2 regions of the Streptomyces sp. NBC_00388 genome follow, and region 1 is predicted to be linked to the other one. Evidence: riboswitches for the same ligand, from Rfam matches in the RefSeq annotation. Region 1 holds a riboswitch; the other holds the start of a gene.

Evidence for each region. Region 1 has a riboswitch for S-adenosylmethionine ahead of OG917_RS09145 (aminotransferase class V-fold PLP-dependent enzyme). Riboswitches for the same ligand answer to the same signal wherever they lie in the genome.
Region 2: linked by a shared signal. The riboswitch ahead of thrC (threonine synthase) and the one ahead of OG917_RS09145 (aminotransferase class V-fold PLP-dependent enzyme) in region 1 are both predicted to bind S-adenosylmethionine.

The regions. Positions count from the first base shown of each region.
Region 1 is NZ_CP107948.1:1,994,766-2,003,386, reverse strand. Features, by position in the region: gene qcrC (cytochrome bc1 complex diheme cytochrome c subunit) at 1-489, shown strand, start outside; gene qcrA (cytochrome bc1 complex Rieske iron-sulfur subunit) at 486-1,538, shown strand; gene qcrB (cytochrome bc1 complex cytochrome b subunit) at 1,535-3,160, shown strand; gene trpD (anthranilate phosphoribosyltransferase) at 3,289-4,353, shown strand; SAM riboswitch class IV at 4,470-4,587, shown strand; gene OG917_RS09145 (aminotransferase class V-fold PLP-dependent enzyme) at 4,731-6,107, shown strand; gene OG917_RS09140 (Lrp/AsnC ligand binding domain-containing protein) at 6,191-6,472, opposite strand; gene OG917_RS09135 (rhomboid family intramembrane serine protease) at 6,469-7,218, opposite strand; gene OG917_RS09130 (hypothetical protein) at 7,390-7,632, shown strand; gene OG917_RS09125 (NYN domain-containing protein) at 7,667-8,621, shown strand, end outside.
Region 2 is NZ_CP107948.1:3,435,179-3,443,799, forward strand. Features, by position in the region: gene OG917_RS15490 (hypothetical protein) at 547-1,425, shown strand; gene groL (chaperonin GroEL) at 1,751-3,376, opposite strand; gene OG917_RS15500 (cold-shock protein) at 3,777-3,980, opposite strand; gene OG917_RS15505 (MoaD/ThiS family protein) at 4,398-4,673, opposite strand; gene thrC (threonine synthase) at 4,790-6,079, opposite strand; SAM riboswitch class I at 6,095-6,222, opposite strand; gene OG917_RS15515 (glucosyl-3-phosphoglycerate synthase) at 6,379-7,323, shown strand; gene OG917_RS15520 (APC family permease) at 7,656-8,621, shown strand, end outside.

The DNA.
Region 1 (8,621 bases):
GTCATCTACTCGCAGGGCGAGATCGACCAGCTCGCCGCGTACGTGGCCTCCCTCGGCGCCGGACCCATCGCGCCGACCTCGAAGCAGTACAGCGACCAGGGTGCCGACATCGCAGCCGGTGGCGACCTGTTCCGCACCAACTGTGCCCAGTGCCACAACTTCACGGGCGAGGGCGGTGCCCTGACGCACGGCAAGTACGCCCCGAGCCTCGAAGGCGTGGACCCCAAGCACATCTACGAGGCCATGCAGACCGGCCCGCAGTCCATGCCGAACTTCCCCGACACGACGATGCCGGAGAAGCAGAAGCAGAACATCATCGCGTACATCAAGACCGTCAACGGCGACAACTCCGCCAGTGAGGGCGGCCTGAAGCTGGGCGGCCTCGGTCCGGTCAGCGAAGGTCTCTTCGGCTGGATCTTCGGACTCGGTGCGCTGATCGCAGTTGCCATCTGGGTCGCGGCCCACACCGCTAAGGCCAAGAAGTCATGAGTAGCCAAGAGAATTCCGAAGAGAACCTGCCGAGTGAGCAGGGCACCGCGCACGGCGCGGTGGACACCGTGGACGACCCGTTCGCGGACCCGGGTCTGCCGGCCCACAAGCCGCGCATCCAGGACATCGACGAGCGGGCCGCCAAGCGTTCCGAGCGCGTGGTCGCCTTCCTGTTCACGCTCTCGATGCTGGCGACGATCGGGTTCATCGCGTCCTACGTGATCTTCCCGGTCGACAAGCTCGTCTTCATCTTCCCGTTCGGGCACGTGAGCGCGCTCAACTTCTCTCTGGGTCTGACCCTGGGCGTGGCGCTCTTCACGATCGGCGCCGGCGCGGTCCACTGGGCCCGCACGCTGATGTCGGACGTCGAGATGCCGGCCGACCGTCACCCGATCGAGGCCCCGGCCGAGGTCAAGGCGCAGGTCATGGCCGACTTCGCGGCAGGTGCCGCCGAGTCCGGCTTCGGCCGGCGCAAGCTCATCCGCACCACCCTGTTCGGCGCCATGGCCATGGTGCCGCTCGCCGGTGTGATGCTGCTGCGCGACCTGGGCCCGCTGCCGGAGAAGAAGCTCCGCAAGACCCTGTGGGCGCGCGGCAAGGTGCTCATCAACATGAACACCAACCAGCCGCTGCGTCCCGAGGACGTGGCCGTAGGTTCGCTGACGTTCGCGATGCCGCAGGGCCTGGAGGAGTCCGACGAGGACTTCCAGACGCAGATCGCGAAGGCCGCCCTGATGATCGTCCGCATCCAGCCGGACAACATCAAGGACAAGAAGGAACGCGAGTGGGCCCACGACGGCATCGTCGCTTTCTCGAAGATCTGCACCCACGTCGGCTGCCCGATCAGCCTGTACGAGCAGCAGACGCACCACGTGCTCTGCCCGTGCCACCAGTCCACCTTCGACCTGTCCGACGGCGCCCGCGTCATCTTCGGCCCGGCCGGCCACCCGCTTCCGCAGCTGCGGATCGGTGTGAACGGCGAGGGTAATCTCGAAGCGCTCGGCGACTTCGCAGAGCCCGTCGGTCCTGCCTTCTGGGAGCGCGGATGAGCACCGTGACGGATACACAGCGCAAGGCGCCCGCCGGCGAGCGGGTGGCCGACTGGGCCGATGGCCGGCTGGGCATCTACGGCCTGGCCAAGACCAACATGCGCAAGATCTTCCCGGACCACTGGTCCTTCATGCTCGGTGAGATCTGCCTCTACAGCTTCATCATCATCATCCTCACGGGTGTCTATCTGACGCTGTTCTTCCACCCGAGCATGAACGAGGTCGTCTACAACGGCCCGTACGTGCCGCTCCAGGGCATCCACATGTCCGAGGCGTACGCCTCGACGGTGAACATCAGCCTGGAGGTCCGCGGCGGCCTGCTGATCCGGCAGATCCACCACTGGGCGGCGCTGGTCTTCCTGGCCGGCATGCTGGTGCACATGATGCGCGTGTTCTTCACGGGCGCCTTCCGCAAGCCGCGCGAGATCAACTGGCTCTTCGGCTTCCTGCTTCTGGTGCTCGGGATGTTCACCGGCTTCACCGGCTACTCCCTCCCGGACGACCTGCTGTCCGGTACGGGTGTGCGGTTCATGGAGGGCGTCATGCTCTCCATCCCGATCGTCGGCTCGTACCTGTCGATGTTCCTGTACGGCGGCGAGTTCCCCGGCGGGGACTTCGTCTCCCGGTTCTACTCGGTCCACGTACTGCTGCTGCCGGGCATCATGCTCGGCCTGCTGGTCGGCCACCTGATCCTGGTCTTCTACCACAAGCACACGCAGTTCGCGGGTCCCGGCAAGTCCAACAAGAACGTCGTCGGCATGCCCCTGCTGCCGGTCTACATGGCCAAGGCCGGAGGCTTCTTCTTCCTGGTCTTCGGTGTCATCGCGGCCATGGCGGCGATCGCCTCGATCAACCCGATCTGGGAGATCGGCCCCTACCGCCCGGACCAGGTGTCGACCGGCGCCCAGCCCGACTGGTACATGGGCTTCTCCGAGGGCCTCGTCCGCATCATGCCGGGCTGGGAGATCAACGCCTGGGGTCACACGCTCGTCCTGGGCGTGTTCATCCCGATCGTGGTCTTCCCGCTGGTCCTCGTCGGTATCGGTGTCTACCCGTTCATCGAGTCCTGGATCACCGGGGACAAGCGTGAGCACCACATCCTGGACCGCCCGCGCAACGCTCCGACGCGTACGGGGCTCGGCGTCGCCTGGATCACGCTCTACCTGATCCTGCTCGTCGGCGGCGGCAACGACCTCTGGGCCACGCACTTCGACCTGTCGATCAACGCGATCACCTGGTTCGTCCGGATCGGGATGTTCGTCGGACCGGTCATCGCGTTCATCATCACCAAGCGCTGGTGCCTCGGCCTGCAGCGCCGCGACCGGGAGAAGGTGCTGCACGGACGTGAGTCCGGCATCATCAAGCGCCTCCCGCACGGTGAGTTCATCGAGGTCCACGAGCCGCTCAACGCCGAACAGCTGCACACCCTCACCGCGCACGAGCAGTACAAGCCGCTCGAGATCGGCCCCGAGGTCGACGAGAACGGTGTCGCGCGCAAGGTGTCGCGTCTGACCAAGGTGCGAGCCAAGCTGAGCAAGGGCTACTACGGCGAGCACAGCCAGATCGAGAAGCCCTCTGCCGACGAGTACAAGGAGATCACCAGCGGCCACGGTCACCACTGATCACCTGACCGACTGAAAAGTCGCCACAGCAGGAGCCCCGTCCATTCGCTGGACGGGGCTCTTCGCGCTCCCCGGACCTGGATAAGCTGGCCGCACCCCTATTCGACGGTGGACCCCAGGAGTGGACCATGAGCGTTGTGACCCCGGTCGGCGGCGACAGCGTGGCGGCCCATTCCTGGCCGGGCGTACTCGACTCCCTGCTCCGCGGTGTCGACCAGAGCGCGGACGCCACCGCCTGGGCGATGGACCGCATCATGAGTGGTGAGGCGTCCGATGCGCAGATCGCCGGGTTCGCCGTCGCCCTGCGCGCCAAGGGCGAGACGGTCGCCGAGATCAGCGGTCTGGTGCGGGCGATGTACGCGCACGCCAGGCTGATCGACGTACCGGGGCCGAGCGTCGACATCGTCGGCACCGGCGGCGACGGTGCCAACACCGTGAACATCTCGACCATGTCCTCGATCGTCGTGGCGGGCACCGGCGCCAGGGTCGTCAAGCACGGCAACCGCGCCGCGTCGTCCCAGAGCGGCGCCTCCGACGTCCTGGAGAAGCTGGGCGTCAATCTGCAGCTGACCCCGGAGCGGGTCGTCGAGGTCGCGGCCGAGGCGGGCATCACGTACTGCTTCGCGGTGAAGTTCCACCCCGCCCTGCGGTACGTGGCAGCGGCCCGCAGGGAGCTGGGTATCCGCACCACCTTCAATTTCCTGGGCCCGCTCACCAACCCGGCGAAGGTCCGCGCGCAGGCGACCGGTGTCTCCGACGCGCGGGTGGCGCCCATCATCGCGGGTGTGCTGGCCGAACGCGGCTCGTCGGCCCTGGTGTTCCGCGGTGACGACGGGCTCGACGAGCTGACCACCACGGCCACGTCCAGGGTCTGGACGGTGGCGGACGGCGGAGTGCGCGAGGAGCCCTTCGACCCGCGTGACGTGGGCATCGGGCTGGTCCCTGTGGAGGCGCTGCGCGGCGGCGACGCCTCGTACAACGCGGATGTGGCCCGCAGGCTGCTGGCGGGTGAGGCCGGTCCCGTACGGGACGCCGTCCTGCTCAACTCGGCGGCGGCGCTGGTCGCGCTGGACCCGGGCCCCGGCACTCTCGACGAGCGGATCGCCGCGGGCATCGCCCGGGCGGCCGAGTCCATCGACTCCGGAGCGGCGGGCCGGGCGCTGGAGCGCTGGGTCGCGGCCAGCAACGCCTGACCTCCCCGTACGCGCACACACCGGGACGCAGTCCCGCAGCTTCCGGGCCGGTGACCGGTCTCATGCTGTGGACTGCGTCTTGGCGCGTCCGGATACGTATGGCAGGATTCTCTTCAGGTCATGAGTGACAGCGACTACGGCCCCAGCCCGCTGTCCGGCAACCCTCCGTCCGTGGCGGGGTGCCCTGGGTGAAGACCAGGCCGTGGGCAGTGAAGTCCTCGGCAAGCGCGGATCCCTCGACAGGGATCCTGGTCGTCGAGGGAGTTCTTCCGTGGTTCAGCGAATGCGATAGGGCACTAGCCCCCTTCTCCGCACCTTTCTCCGCACTGCTGTGTGCATACGCAGTGCATTCGCCTGCCCTTTTCCGGGAGTTCGTCATGTCTGTCCCCAGCGCTGCCGTCAACCAGTCGGTTTGTCAGGATTCCTCCGGTAACCTCCCCGTGCTGGGGCGGGACGTCCTCGTCCCGCTCGTGACCGGCGGCGAGGTCACCTACGCGGCCCTCGACTACGCGGCCAGCGCACCGGCCCTCCAGCGGGTCTGGGACGACGTGGCGGCCTACGCCCCCTACTACGGCAGCGTGCACCGGGGCGCCGGGTACCTCTCGCAGCTCTCCACGGACCTCTTCGAGAACAGCCGGACGACCGTCGCGGAGTTCCTCGGCTGCCGCGCCGGCGATCAGGTGGTCTTCACCCGCTCGACCACGGACTCGCTCAATCTGCTGGCCGCCGTGATCCCGGCCGGCTGCGAGGTCTTCGTCTTCGAGACCGAGCACCACGCCTCGCTGCTGCCCTGGCGCGACTCCGCGGTGACCTACCTGAACGCCCCGCACACCCCGCAGGAGGCCGTCGAGACGCTGGAGCGCGCCCTGGCGGCCCGCGCGTCGAAGCAGGCGCCCGCCCTGGTCTGCGTCACCGGCGCCTCGAACGTCACCGGGGAGCTGTGGCCGGTCAGGGAGCTGGCAGCCGCCGCCCACGCCCACGGCGCGCGCATCGTGCTGGACGCGGCGCAGCTCGCCCCGCACCACCCGGTGGACATCGCGGAGCTGGACGTCGACTGGGTCGCCTTCTCCGGTCACAAGCTGTACGCCCCGTTCGGCTCCGGGGTGCTCGCCGGCCGCTCCGACTGGCTGCGCGACGCCGAGCCGTACCTCGCGGGCGGCGGCGCCTCCCGCACGGTGGCACGGCGCGCCGATGGCGGCGTGGACGTCGAGTGGCACACCACCGCCGCCCGCCACGAGGCCGGATCGCCGAACGTCATCGGCGTCCACTCCATCGCCTCCGCCTGCCGGGCGCTCACCGATGCGGGCTTCGACTCCCTGGTCGAGCGCGAGCAGACCCTGGTCACCAAGGTCCTCGACGGGCTCGCCGAGGTGGCGGAGGTCAAGGTCCTCTCGCTCTTCGGTGACCGCGCCCCGCGGGTCGGCGTGATCTCGTTCGTGGTGGAGGGCTGGAACAGCTCGCACTTCGCCGCTGCGCTCTCCGCCGAGTACGGCATCGGGGTGCGCGACGGTCTCTTCTGCGCCCACCCGCTCGTACGGACCCTGCTCGGCAGCGACCCGCAGGACCAGGGTGAGTGCGGGGCTCCGGAGGGCGAGCCGGGCGAGCGTTCGCTCAATGCCGTCCGGGTGAGCTTCGGCGCCGGTACACCCGACGAGCACGTGGACCGTTTCGTGGGCGCGGTGAAGGAACTGGTGCAGGACGGCGCCCGCTGGAACTACCGCACCGAGGACGGCCGCTGCGTGCCGGCTGTCTGACCGCACCGCTCACCGCGGGGCCGCCGTCCACGGCCGTCCGGCGCGGCGGGGCCCCCGGGCCCCGTGCGCGGCCGGGCGGCCGTCTACGCGTCCAGGCCGATGGCGAAGGCCGCTTCCAGGTCGTGCTGGGAGTAGGTACGGAACGCCACATGGGTGTCCGTGGCCTCCACCCCGGGGATCTTGCTGATGCGGCCGGGGATGATGTCCGCCAGGTCGTCGTGGCGGGCCACCCGGACCAGCGCGATCAGGTCGTACGTACCGGTGACGGAGTACACCTCGCTGATGTTCTCCAGGGCGGCGAGCGATTCGGCGATCTCGGGGATCCGGTCCACGCTGGTCTTGATGAGCACGATCGCGGTGATCACGGTTTGCTTTCTCCCTCGGTGGCCGTCGCTGGGAGATTCACTCTAGTCGTACGCCAGTACCTCACCGCCGCGTAGCCGAAGCCGATCACGAACCCCACCAGGTGCGCGGTGTAGGCGACGCCGGGGCCGGTGCCGGACTGCTGGCCGGCCGCGAGCCACTGCAGGACGAACCAGAAGACCAGCACGATCCAGGCCGGGAAGCGCAGCGGGAGGAAGAGCAGGAACGGGAAGATGCTCGTCACCCGGGCCCGCGGGAAGAGGCTCAGGAAGGCGCCGAGCACCGCCGAGATGGCGCCGGACGCCCCCACCAGTGTCTGGTCGGACCCGGAGTGCGTGAGCGCGTACGCCGTCAGGGCGAGGTATCCGCTGACGAGATAGAAGACGGCGAAGTGCAGGCGGCCCATGCGCTCCTCGGCCATCGCGCCGAAGACGTAGAGGAACAGCATGTTGCCCAGCAGGTGCAGCCAGTTCGCGTGGATGAAGAGTGCGGTGAGCGGGGTGAGCAGGGCAGCCGCCGCACCGCTCATCAGTTCGGTGGGAACGACGCCCCAGTGTTCGAAGTACGCGCTCTGGGCGGCGAGCAGATTGTCACCGGTGCCGTAGGCCGGATCGAGGCCCGAGACCGGGCTCATCAGGAAGACCAGGCAGCAGAGGCCGATCAGGCCGTAGGTCACCACCGGCCCGCCGCGTGCGTCCCCGCGCCTGCGGGGCGCCTTCCGTCCGGGTGCGTCCCGCCACGTGAGCATCCACCGAGCATGGCCCAACCGGTCGCAATCGGGCAGATCGCCTCGCCGTGTTCCGCGCGGTCGGCAGGTCCGCCCCCGGGGTATGCCGTAGGCCGTAGGGTTGCGGTGAGTACATCCGCAGTCCGATGGCGCACCGCGACCGAGGCAGTACGAACGAAGAGGACGGCACGTATGACGACGGTTCCCATGCCGACCGCCGCTACACGGTGGCGCTGCACACTCTGCGGCAATCTCACCCGGTTCGATGTGACGCGCTCGTCGAAGGTCGTCGAGTACATACATCTCGACCTGGCCGGTGAGCCCAAGGTGGAGGAGCGCGAGGTGGTCAGTGAGACCATCGAGTCGGTGCGCTGCCGCTGGTGCAACGCGGTGGACCAGATCGAGCTGGTGGACAGGCCGGGCGGCGGCTCCTGAGGGAGCCCCCTGACGAGTGACAGTGGGGTGACGGATGGTGGAGCCTGATCGCGGTGCGGAGCCGGCCGACGCGGCCGGCGACGCCGCAGAGGCGCTCGACCGTCCGCTGCCCGAGGCGGTGCGGCGGCGGGTCGTCGCGCTGGTCTCCGACGCCTTCGGCGGGCTGACCGTCCCCGAACTGCCGGCGCAGCTGCGGCAGTACGCCCGCTTCACCCCCACCAGACGTGCCAAGTTCGCGGGCAACGCGATGGCCGCGGCCCTGGAGGGCGACCCGCTGTTCCGCCGGCGCATCGGCGAGCGGCTGAAGGAGTCGCAGTCCGAACTGACCGGCGCGCTCGAATCCGGCTCGCCCCCCGCGGCCGCCGACCCGGTGGATGTGGCGGCGGCCGCCTACGTGCTGCGCCCGGCCGGCTGGGTGAAGCTCGTCGCCGCCGCGGGCGAGGAGGCCCAGCGCGTCGTCGCCGAGCGCGCCGACGAGGCGGTCCAGCACGAGCTGGAGCGGCTCCGTGCCGAGCTGGCCGAGGCGCGGGCGCACACCAGGACCGAGAACGAAAGGCTGCGTACGGAGCTGGACACCGCGCGCAGGGATGCTGAATCGCTTCAGCGCAAGCTGCGCAGCGCACAGAGCGACGTGAAGCGGGGCGAGGCGGCGCTGCGCAGGTCGGGCTCCGAGATCGACACGATCAGGTCGGAGGCGGCGGCCCAGGTCGCATCGGCGGAGAGCGAGTCGCGACGGCTGAAGGCACGGCTCGGAGAGGCGGAGGCAGCCGTCGAGGCGGGCCGCCGCACCGTTCGCGAGGGGCGTTCCGCCGAGGACATGCGGCTGCGGCTGCTGCTCGACACGGTGCTCGACGCGGCCCAGGGGCTGCGGCGCGAACTGGCCCTGCCGCCGGTGACCTCGCGCCCGGCCGACTCGGTCGACGCGGTCGAGCCCGGCCTGCTCTCGCCGAAGGACGTCGCGGCCAGGGCGCTCTCCGACACCGATCCGG
Region 2 (8,621 bases), 1.4 Mb from region 1:
TGACAGCCACTGTCAAGCGCGCAATGTCATAGCCGCGTAACGGCGTTCACCCCTGTGCAGGTGTTGTGCAGGTGGCTGGTGGGACCCGTGGGGCTGCTCGCCCATGGTGCCCGTACGACTCCCCTGGGGCACCGGGCCGACCGGCGGCCGTCCGCCCCGCACCGGCCACAGGCCCGCCCGGTCCCGGGCCGGTCCGCACACCCGGGCCCACCCGTTTCCGGGTCGCGTTCACACCACCCGGACCCACCGATTTCCAGCCATCCGAATCCGGGTCCGGCCCACACGGCCCGGGGCTCAAGCCCCGCGCTCCGAGCGCTCTTTGCAGTGAGGGGGTGGAGGGCCTGACAGCCCACCCAGCCACCCACCCCGCGCGGCCCGTTGACCTTTCGTGACCGACTTGCCACGGGCAGTTGCCACGCTCTAGCGTGCTCGCAGACGCGCTCCGTGCGCGGCACGACAGAAAACATCCACAGAACGTGAACGGCCCCGGCAGGTGCGCCAACACCAACTCCGGGGCCTGACCAACGAGATCGAAACGAGCGATCCATGGCTGACAGCCACCTTAATGCTGCCTACCGCCCGCTGCACGTGCCCCCTCACCCGATGGCCGGTCCTGGGTACGGGAAGCGCTCCGCGAGCGGCCAACGCCCGCACACGGCAACGGATTTCGCACACCTGCCGCTCCGCGAAGCGGCCATCGCCGCGTACATCGACCGGCTGCCGGACGGCTCCGACATCTCGGTGAAGACGCTGGCCAAGGTCCTCCCCTACGGGCAGTGCGCCCTGCGGACCGCGCTCAACGCCCTCCAGCGCGCCGGGCATCTGCGCCGGGGCAGCGAGCACCTGATCGGGGCGGACAGCGCCCGGTGGGTGACGCGTACGTGGTTCTCCCGTACCGCCCGCGAGGACAGCTGGTGGGCGGCGTTCACCACCGGAGGTGTACCGGAGGACGCACCACCGGCACGACGGCCGTCCCGGTCGCGGGCCTTCATCCTGCTCGCAGCCCTCGGCCGCACCGCACCCTCGCTGAGCCTGTCGGCGGCGGACTGTGCCGCGCTGGAGCCGCTGGCCGCCGTCTGGTTCGACCGTGGCGCCACCGAGCCCGAGATGCTGTACGCCCTGACCGCCGGCCTGCCCACCCCCGTACACCGCGCGTCCTCGCTCGTGCGCAGGCGCCTCACCGACAAGCTCCCACCCGAGCGCGCACCCCAGGTGCCGCCCGCCCCGCGCCCGGCACTGCGTGTCCTGGAGTGCGGCAAGTGCGGGGCGCCGGGGCGGCCGGAGGCGCTGCCCGGTGGCGCATGCGCGGAGTGCCGGGGAGTTGCCGCGCCCCGTCCGGCCGCGCTGCCCCCTGCCCACGTCCGGGCCCGCGCCGCCGAAGCACGCGCTGCGGCGGCCCGGCCCCCGGAGAGGACCCGCGCATGACCGTTCAGCTCGTCCCCGCCCGGAAGAGGCCACGACGGCGGGGAGGAGGCGCCGCCATCCATGACCCCCGGTACCGCTGACCACGCCCGGGTGTCCGGCGAGGACTTCGAGGAGCTCGCCCGCCATGCACCCGGGACGGTGGCGTTGGCATGGGTCAGCGGAAAGCCTGAGGCCGAGCCCGTGCCGGGCCATCTCCTCGTCGACCGGACGGCGAAGGAGGCAACCGGGGAACGCCCGAGGGCGGTACCCCTTGCGAGAAGGGGTACCGCCCTCGGTCCGTACTGCGTGCCGTACTACTGCTGGAGCAGCCGATCCTCGCTGAGGATCAGAAGTCCATGTCACCGCCAGGCATGCCGCCCGGAGCGCCGCCGGCAGCGGCCTTCTCCGGCTTGTCGGCGATGACGGCCTCGGTGGTGAGGAACAGCGCGGCGATCGACGCGGCGTTCTGCAGCGCGGAGCGCGTGACCTTCGCCGGGTCGATGATGCCCTCGGCGATCATGTCCACGTACTCGCCGGTCGCGGCGTTCAGGCCGTGACCGATGGGCAGGTTGCGGACCTTCTCGACGATGACTCCGCCTTCGAGACCACCGTTGACGGCGATCTGCTTCAGCGGGGCCTCAAGCGCGAGCTTCACGGCGTTGGCACCGGTCGCCTCGTCACCTTCGAGCTCAAGCTTCTCGAACACCGCGGAAGCCTGGAGCAGGGCCACGCCACCACCGGCGACGATGCCCTCCTCGACGGCCGCCTTCGCGTTGCGAACGGCGTCCTCGATGCGGTGCTTGCGCTCCTTGAGCTCGACCTCGGTCGCGGCACCGGCCTTGATGACGGCCACGCCGCCGGCCAGCTTCGCGAGGCGCTCCTGGAGCTTCTCGCGGTCGTAGTCCGAGTCGGAGTTCTCGATCTCGGCACGGATCTGGTTGACGCGACCCTGGACCTGGTCGCTGTCACCGGCACCGTCGACGATCGTGGTCTCGTCCTTGGTGATGACGACCTTGCGGGCGCGGCCGAGCAGGTCGAGACCGGCGCTCTCCAGCTTGAGGCCGACCTCCTCGGAGATGACCGTGCCACCGGTGAGGATGGCGATGTCGCCGAGCATGGCCTTGCGGCGGTCGCCGAAGCCCGGGGCCTTGACGGCGACGGACTTGAAGGTGCCGCGGATCTTGTTGACGACCAGCGTCGACAGCGCCTCGCCCTCGACGTCCTCCGCGATGATCAGCAGCGCCTTGCCGGACTGCATGACCTTCTCCAGCAGCGGAAGGAGGTCCTTCACGTTGCCGATCTTGGAGTTGACGATGAGGATGTACGGGTCGTCGAGCGACGACTCCATGCGCTCCATGTCGGTGGCGAAGTACGCCGAGATGTAGCCCTTGTCGAAGCGCATGCCCTCGGTGAGCTCAAGCTCAAGACCGAAGGTCTGCGACTCCTCGACGGTGATGACGCCTTCCTTGCCGACCTTGTCCATCGCCTCGGCGATGAGCTCGCCGATCTGGGTGTCAGCGGCGGAGATGGAGGCGGTCGAAGCGATCTGCTCCTTGGTCTCCACGTCCTTGGCCTGCTCGAGGAGAGCGGCGGAGACGGCCTCGACGGCCTTCTCGATGCCACGCTTCAGCGCCATCGGGTTGGCACCCGCGGCGACGTTACGGAGGCCCTCACGAACCAGCGCCTGCGCGAGGACGGTCGCGGTGGTCGTACCGTCACCGGCGACGTCGTCCGTCTTCTTCGCGACCTCCTTGACGAGCTCGGCGCCGATCTTCTCGTACGGGTCCTCGAGCTCGATCTCCTTGGCGATGGAGACACCATCGTTGGTGATCGTGGGGGCGCCCCACTTCTTCTCAAGGACGACGTTGCGGCCCTTGGGGCCGAGGGTGACCTTGACGGCGTCGGCGAGCTGGTTCATCCCGCGCTCGAGACCGCGCCGTGCCTCCTCGTCGAACGCGATGATCTTGGCCATGTGAAGTGGTCCTCCCAGGACTGGGGGTCCCCCCGGACGAAGTCTGGGGGTGGGTGGAAAGCGTCAGACCTGGCAGCGCCCGCGACGGACGGCCTGCTTGCCCGGTGGTTCCTTTCCCCACCCGGCCCGCGGGCCTCGCCAACCCGGTCTTTCTGTCACTCTCACTGGGAGAGTGCTAACGCCAATGATTAGCACTCGACCCCCTTGAGTGCAAGCGCCTTCGGAGAAGGCGCCAGGGGGCGGCGGCCGGGCCGCGGGTGGGTACAAGCCCCTCCGGAGAAGGGCCGTACCGGCGGCGGTGCGGGCACGACAGGCGCCGGAACGCACGAGGGGCCCGTACCCCACTGCGGGGTACGGGCCTCTCGGCGTGAGTGCGTCGGCGGCCGAAACGCGCCCTGTATCAGACGGCGAGTTTGACCATGTCCGCCTGTGGACCCTTCTGGCCCTGCGAGATCTCGAACTCGACTCGCTGACCTTCTTCAAGGGTGCGGTAACCGTCCATCTGGATCGCGCTGTAGTGGACGAAAACATCCGCACCACCGTCGACCGCGATGAAGCCGTACCCCTTCTCCGCGTTGAACCACTTGACGGTGCCCTGAGCCATGCCTAACTCCCCTATTACTGGCCCTTGCACAGAGCCCGCACTTCGCGGGATCCGGGTCAGACCTTGCGCCGGAACGCGTCGACCGCGGCTGAATGTATCTGCCCAACTGCCCTCTGCAACAGGTCAATCGGACGAGAAATCTGAGCGTCATCGAAGACACGATTGGGCGGTTTTCCAGGGATCCTTGGGCAAGTCGGGCCGGGCAAAGGGCACTTACGCCGCAAAGGGGCCGGACACATTGCCCACACATTGTCGCGGCCTCATATGCTCGGGGCACAGGCGATCAAGGGGGCTGCCCCAACTCTACCGTGTTCAATCATGTTGAATTGCCCCCTCCGCTTCGTGCGCGGAGGGGGCAAGGGGTACAGCAGGTGGCTCGGATGCCGGGCGCGGGCGCAGCGGCCCCGCCGGGCTCGCTCAGCCGCCGGCGACGGCCGGGATGATGGAGACACCGGCGCCGTCGGGCGTGGCGGTCTCCAGGCCCTGCTCGAAGCGCACGTCGTCGTCGTTCACGTACACGTTCACGAAGCGGCGCAGCTTGCCCTGGTCGTCCAGGACGCGGGCGGCGATGCCCGTGTGGTTCTTCTCCAGATCGGCGATGACCTCGGAGAGGGTGCCGCCGTCGGCGGCGACCTCGGCCTGGCCGCCGGTGTAGGTGCGGAGGATGGTGGGGATGCGGACCTTGACGCTCATGCGGATTGCCTTCCAGGAGTCCGGGGCGGGACGGGGGCGGACGGTTACGGGGATGACGGGTGCCCGGCCCGCCCGGCGGACGGGCCGGGCGGGCCGTACAGCGGGACGGGGCTCCGTCAGGCGCCCGCGGCCAGTCCGGCCTCGCGGAACGCGTCCAGGGTCGGACGGATCGTCGCGGTCGGGCCGGACGTCGGGGCGACCGCGTCCAGGGTCTTGAGGCCGTCGCCCGTGTTCAGCACGACGGTGGTGAGGGAGGGGTCGAGCAGACCGGCCTCGATGAGCTTCTTCGTCACGCCGACGGTCACGCCGCCCGCGGTCTCCGCGAAGATGCCCTCGGTGCGGGCCAGCAGCTTGATCGCGTCGACGATCTGCGCGTCGTTGACGTCCTCGACCGCGCCGCCGGTACGCCGGGCGATGTCCAGCACGTACGGGCCGTCCGCCGGGTTGCCGATGGCCAGCGACTTGGCGATCGTGTCCGGCTTCTGCGGCCGTACGACGTCGTGCCCGGCCTTGAACGCGGTGGACACCGGCGAGCAGCCCTCGGCCTGCGCACCGAAGATCTTGTACGGCTTGTCCTCGACCAGGCCGAGCCTGATCAGCTCCTGGAGCCCCTTGTCGATCTTCGTGAGCTGGGAGCCCGAGGCGATCGGGATGACGATCTGGTCGGGCAGCTGCCAGCCGAGCTGCTCGCAGATCTCGTACGCCAGGGTCTTGGAACCCTCGCCGTAGTACGGGCGGAGGTTGACGTTGACGAAGCCCCAGCCCTCCCCGATCGGGTCGCCGATGAGCTCGGAGCAGAAGCGGTTGACGTCGTCGTAGTTGCCTTCGATGCCGACCAGCTCGCCGCCGTAGACCGCGGCCATCACGACCTTGCCCTGTTCCAGGTCGTGCGGGATGAAGACGCAGGAGCGGAAGCCGGCGCGGGCGGCGGCGGCGCCGACGGCACCGGCCAGGTTGCCCGTGGAGGAGCAGGAGAGCGTGGTGAAGCCGAAGGCACGGGCCGCCTCGACGGCGATGGCGACGACACGGTCCTTGAAGGAGTGCGTCGGATTGCCGGAGTCGTCCTTGACGTGCAGGCCGCCGGTGATGCCCAGCTCACGGGCGAGGTTGTCGGCCTTGACGAGCTTGGTGAAGCCCGGGTTCAGATTGGGGTGGTCGGCCACGTCGGCGGGGACGGGCAGCAGCGGGGCGTAGCGCCAGATGTTGTCCGGGCCGGCCTCGATGCGCTTCTTGAGCTCGTCGGGGGAGCCGCTCGGCAGGTCGTATGCCACTTCGAGCGGCCCGAAACAGGACGCGCAGGCAAAGAGCGGACCGAGCGGGAAACGCTCTCCGCACTCGCGGCACGAGAGGGCGGCGGCGGGGCCGAGATCGACGGTCTCGGTGGTGGTGGCGGTCTGCACAGCCATGGTGGCGAGGTCCTCTCCTCATCTTCCTCGCGGCGTACTTCGCCGCAAGACGGAATTGGCACCTTCCCCACCATGACCTCGCGGTCGGCGGGAGGGTTGCCGGGACTTCTACGGGCCGTTCCCTCAGTCCCTCTGGATGAGCGCTTATGACGCGGGCCTCCGGGCCCGGCGTTTTTGTCCGCGCGTCCGACCCCCGGCATGCAGTGGTCATTTGCGTTGTTCAAGACTGTAACCGAAGGCTGGGACGGTTGAGATAGTCGTCCGAACCGCGAGATGGCTCACAGTCAAGGAGACGCGCCGTGCTGGAAGAGGTGGACCGCTGGCTGACCAGGCGTTCCTGGTCGGCAGCCGATCGTCCGCTGGACCGGCTGACCGCCGCCAAACGCGGCGCCAAGGTGAGTGTCGTCCTGCCCGCGCTCAATGAGGAGGCGACGGTCGGGGCGATCGTCGCGACCATCCGCCGGGAGCTGATGGACACCCTGCCGGTGCCGCTCGTCGACGAGCTGGTGGTCATCGACTCCGGCTCCACCGACCGTACCGCCGAGGCCGCAGCGGCGGCCGGGGCGCGGGTGGTGCACCGGGACGACATCCTGCCGCGGATCCCGGCCGTGCCGGGCAAGGGCGAGGTGCTGTGGCGCTCGCTGCTGGTGACCGGCGGCGACATCGTCTGCTTCGTGGACGCGGACCTGCGGGAGTTCTCGGCGGACTTCGTCTCGGGGATCGTCGGGCCGCTGCTGACCGAGCCCGATGTGCAGTTCGTGAAGGCCATGTACGACCGGCCGCTCGGTGAGGCGGCGGGCCAGGGCGGGCGGGTGACCGAGCTGGTGGCCCGGCCGCTGCTCAATCTGCACTGGCCGCAGCTGGCCGGGTTCGTCCAGCCCCTGGGCGGCGAGTACGCGGTGCGGCGCTCCCTGCTCGAACAGCTGCCCTTCCCGGTCGGTTACGGAGTGGAGCTGGGCCTGCTGGTCGACGCGCTCCACACGGTGGGCCTCGACGCGCTGGCCCAGGTCGATGTCGGATCGCGCAAACACCGCCACCAGGACGGGCTCGCGCTGGGGCGGATGGCGGCGGCGATCTACCGCACCGCGCAGCTGCGGCTGTCGCGGGGGCAGCTGGTGCGGCCGTCGCTCACGCAGTTCGAGCGGGGGGCGGAGGGGTTCGTACCGCGGACGTACACGGTGGACACCGAGGAACGGCCCCCGATGCGGTCCGTCGGGGAGTACGCGGAGCACCGGGCGGCCTGACCCCTCGGCATTCCCTGTCCCACCGGTGTCCATGGAAAGGTTTTGGCCATGCTGGACACGAGAATCCGAACCAGCCATCGGGCCGCGAAATCCGTGTGAACTCCGCGATCGAAGCGTAGAAGAGCACTTCCATGTCCGAAAGGGTCAACGGATTTCGTTGCGCTGACGCTTTAACGAACCCTTGACGGGACACCCCGTCGGGAGTTGTATTCGGTCACCGGAGCGGCGCGGACGTCCTACGGGTACGCCCCGCATGTGCGGCACTCTTCAGCAGAAGGTGCCTTCCCCCTCATGCCGCCAGCCTCATGCCGTCAGCACCGATGGGACAACGGATGACCCATACGCCCGACACGACCGTTGCCCCACCCCCGGGCAAACCGGATGCCGACACCCTCGCCGCGAGGGCAGGCGAGGCTCCCACCCTGACCCGGTCCATCGGTGTGGTGGGAGGAACGCTCCTCACACTGTCCTGTCTGACCCCGGCGTCCTCACTGTTCGTGATCGTGCCGGACTCGTTCGCCACCCTGGGCACCGGGACGGCCCTCACCATCGCCATCGCGGGGCTGCTCTGCATCGGCGTCGCGTTCACCTACTCCGAGCTGGGCACACTCATACCGAGCTCCGGTGGCGAGTACGCCATGGTCGGCACCCTCATGGGCCGGCTCGCCGGGTGGCTGGTCTTCGTCCTCTCGCTGATCGTCGTCATGATCGTGCCGCCCATCATCGCGCTGGGCACCGCCGACTACCTGGCGCCGATCGTCCATCTGAACCCGCAGTACACGGCGGCCGGCGTGATGCTGCTGGCCACCGCGATGGGCCTGCTCGACCTGCGCGCCAACGCCTGGATCACCGGGATCTTCCTGGTCCTGGAAGTCGTGGCCTGCGCGGTCGTCGCCTTCCTCGGCTTCACCCACACCAGCCGGTCCGCCTCGGTGCTCGTGCACCCGGTGATGGACGCGGGGCACGGCCACAGTTCGGCCGTCACCGCCGGTCTCATCGTGACCGGACTCGCCACCGCCCTCTTCATCCTCCAGGGCTTCTCCACCGCCGTGTACCTGGCGGAGGAGATGGACGACCCGCGCCGCAACGTCTCCCGCACCGTGCTGTGGACGCTCGCCATCGGCGCGGCCGTCGTACTGGTCCCGGTCATCGCGATCACTCTCGGCGCCCCGGACCTCAAGACCCTCGCCACCGGTGATGTCGCGGGCATGGTGCAGACCTGGAGCAACTCCGCCGTCGGCACGTTCGTCAGTCTCTGCATCGCCCTGGCGATCATCAACGCGGCCATCGTGATGGTG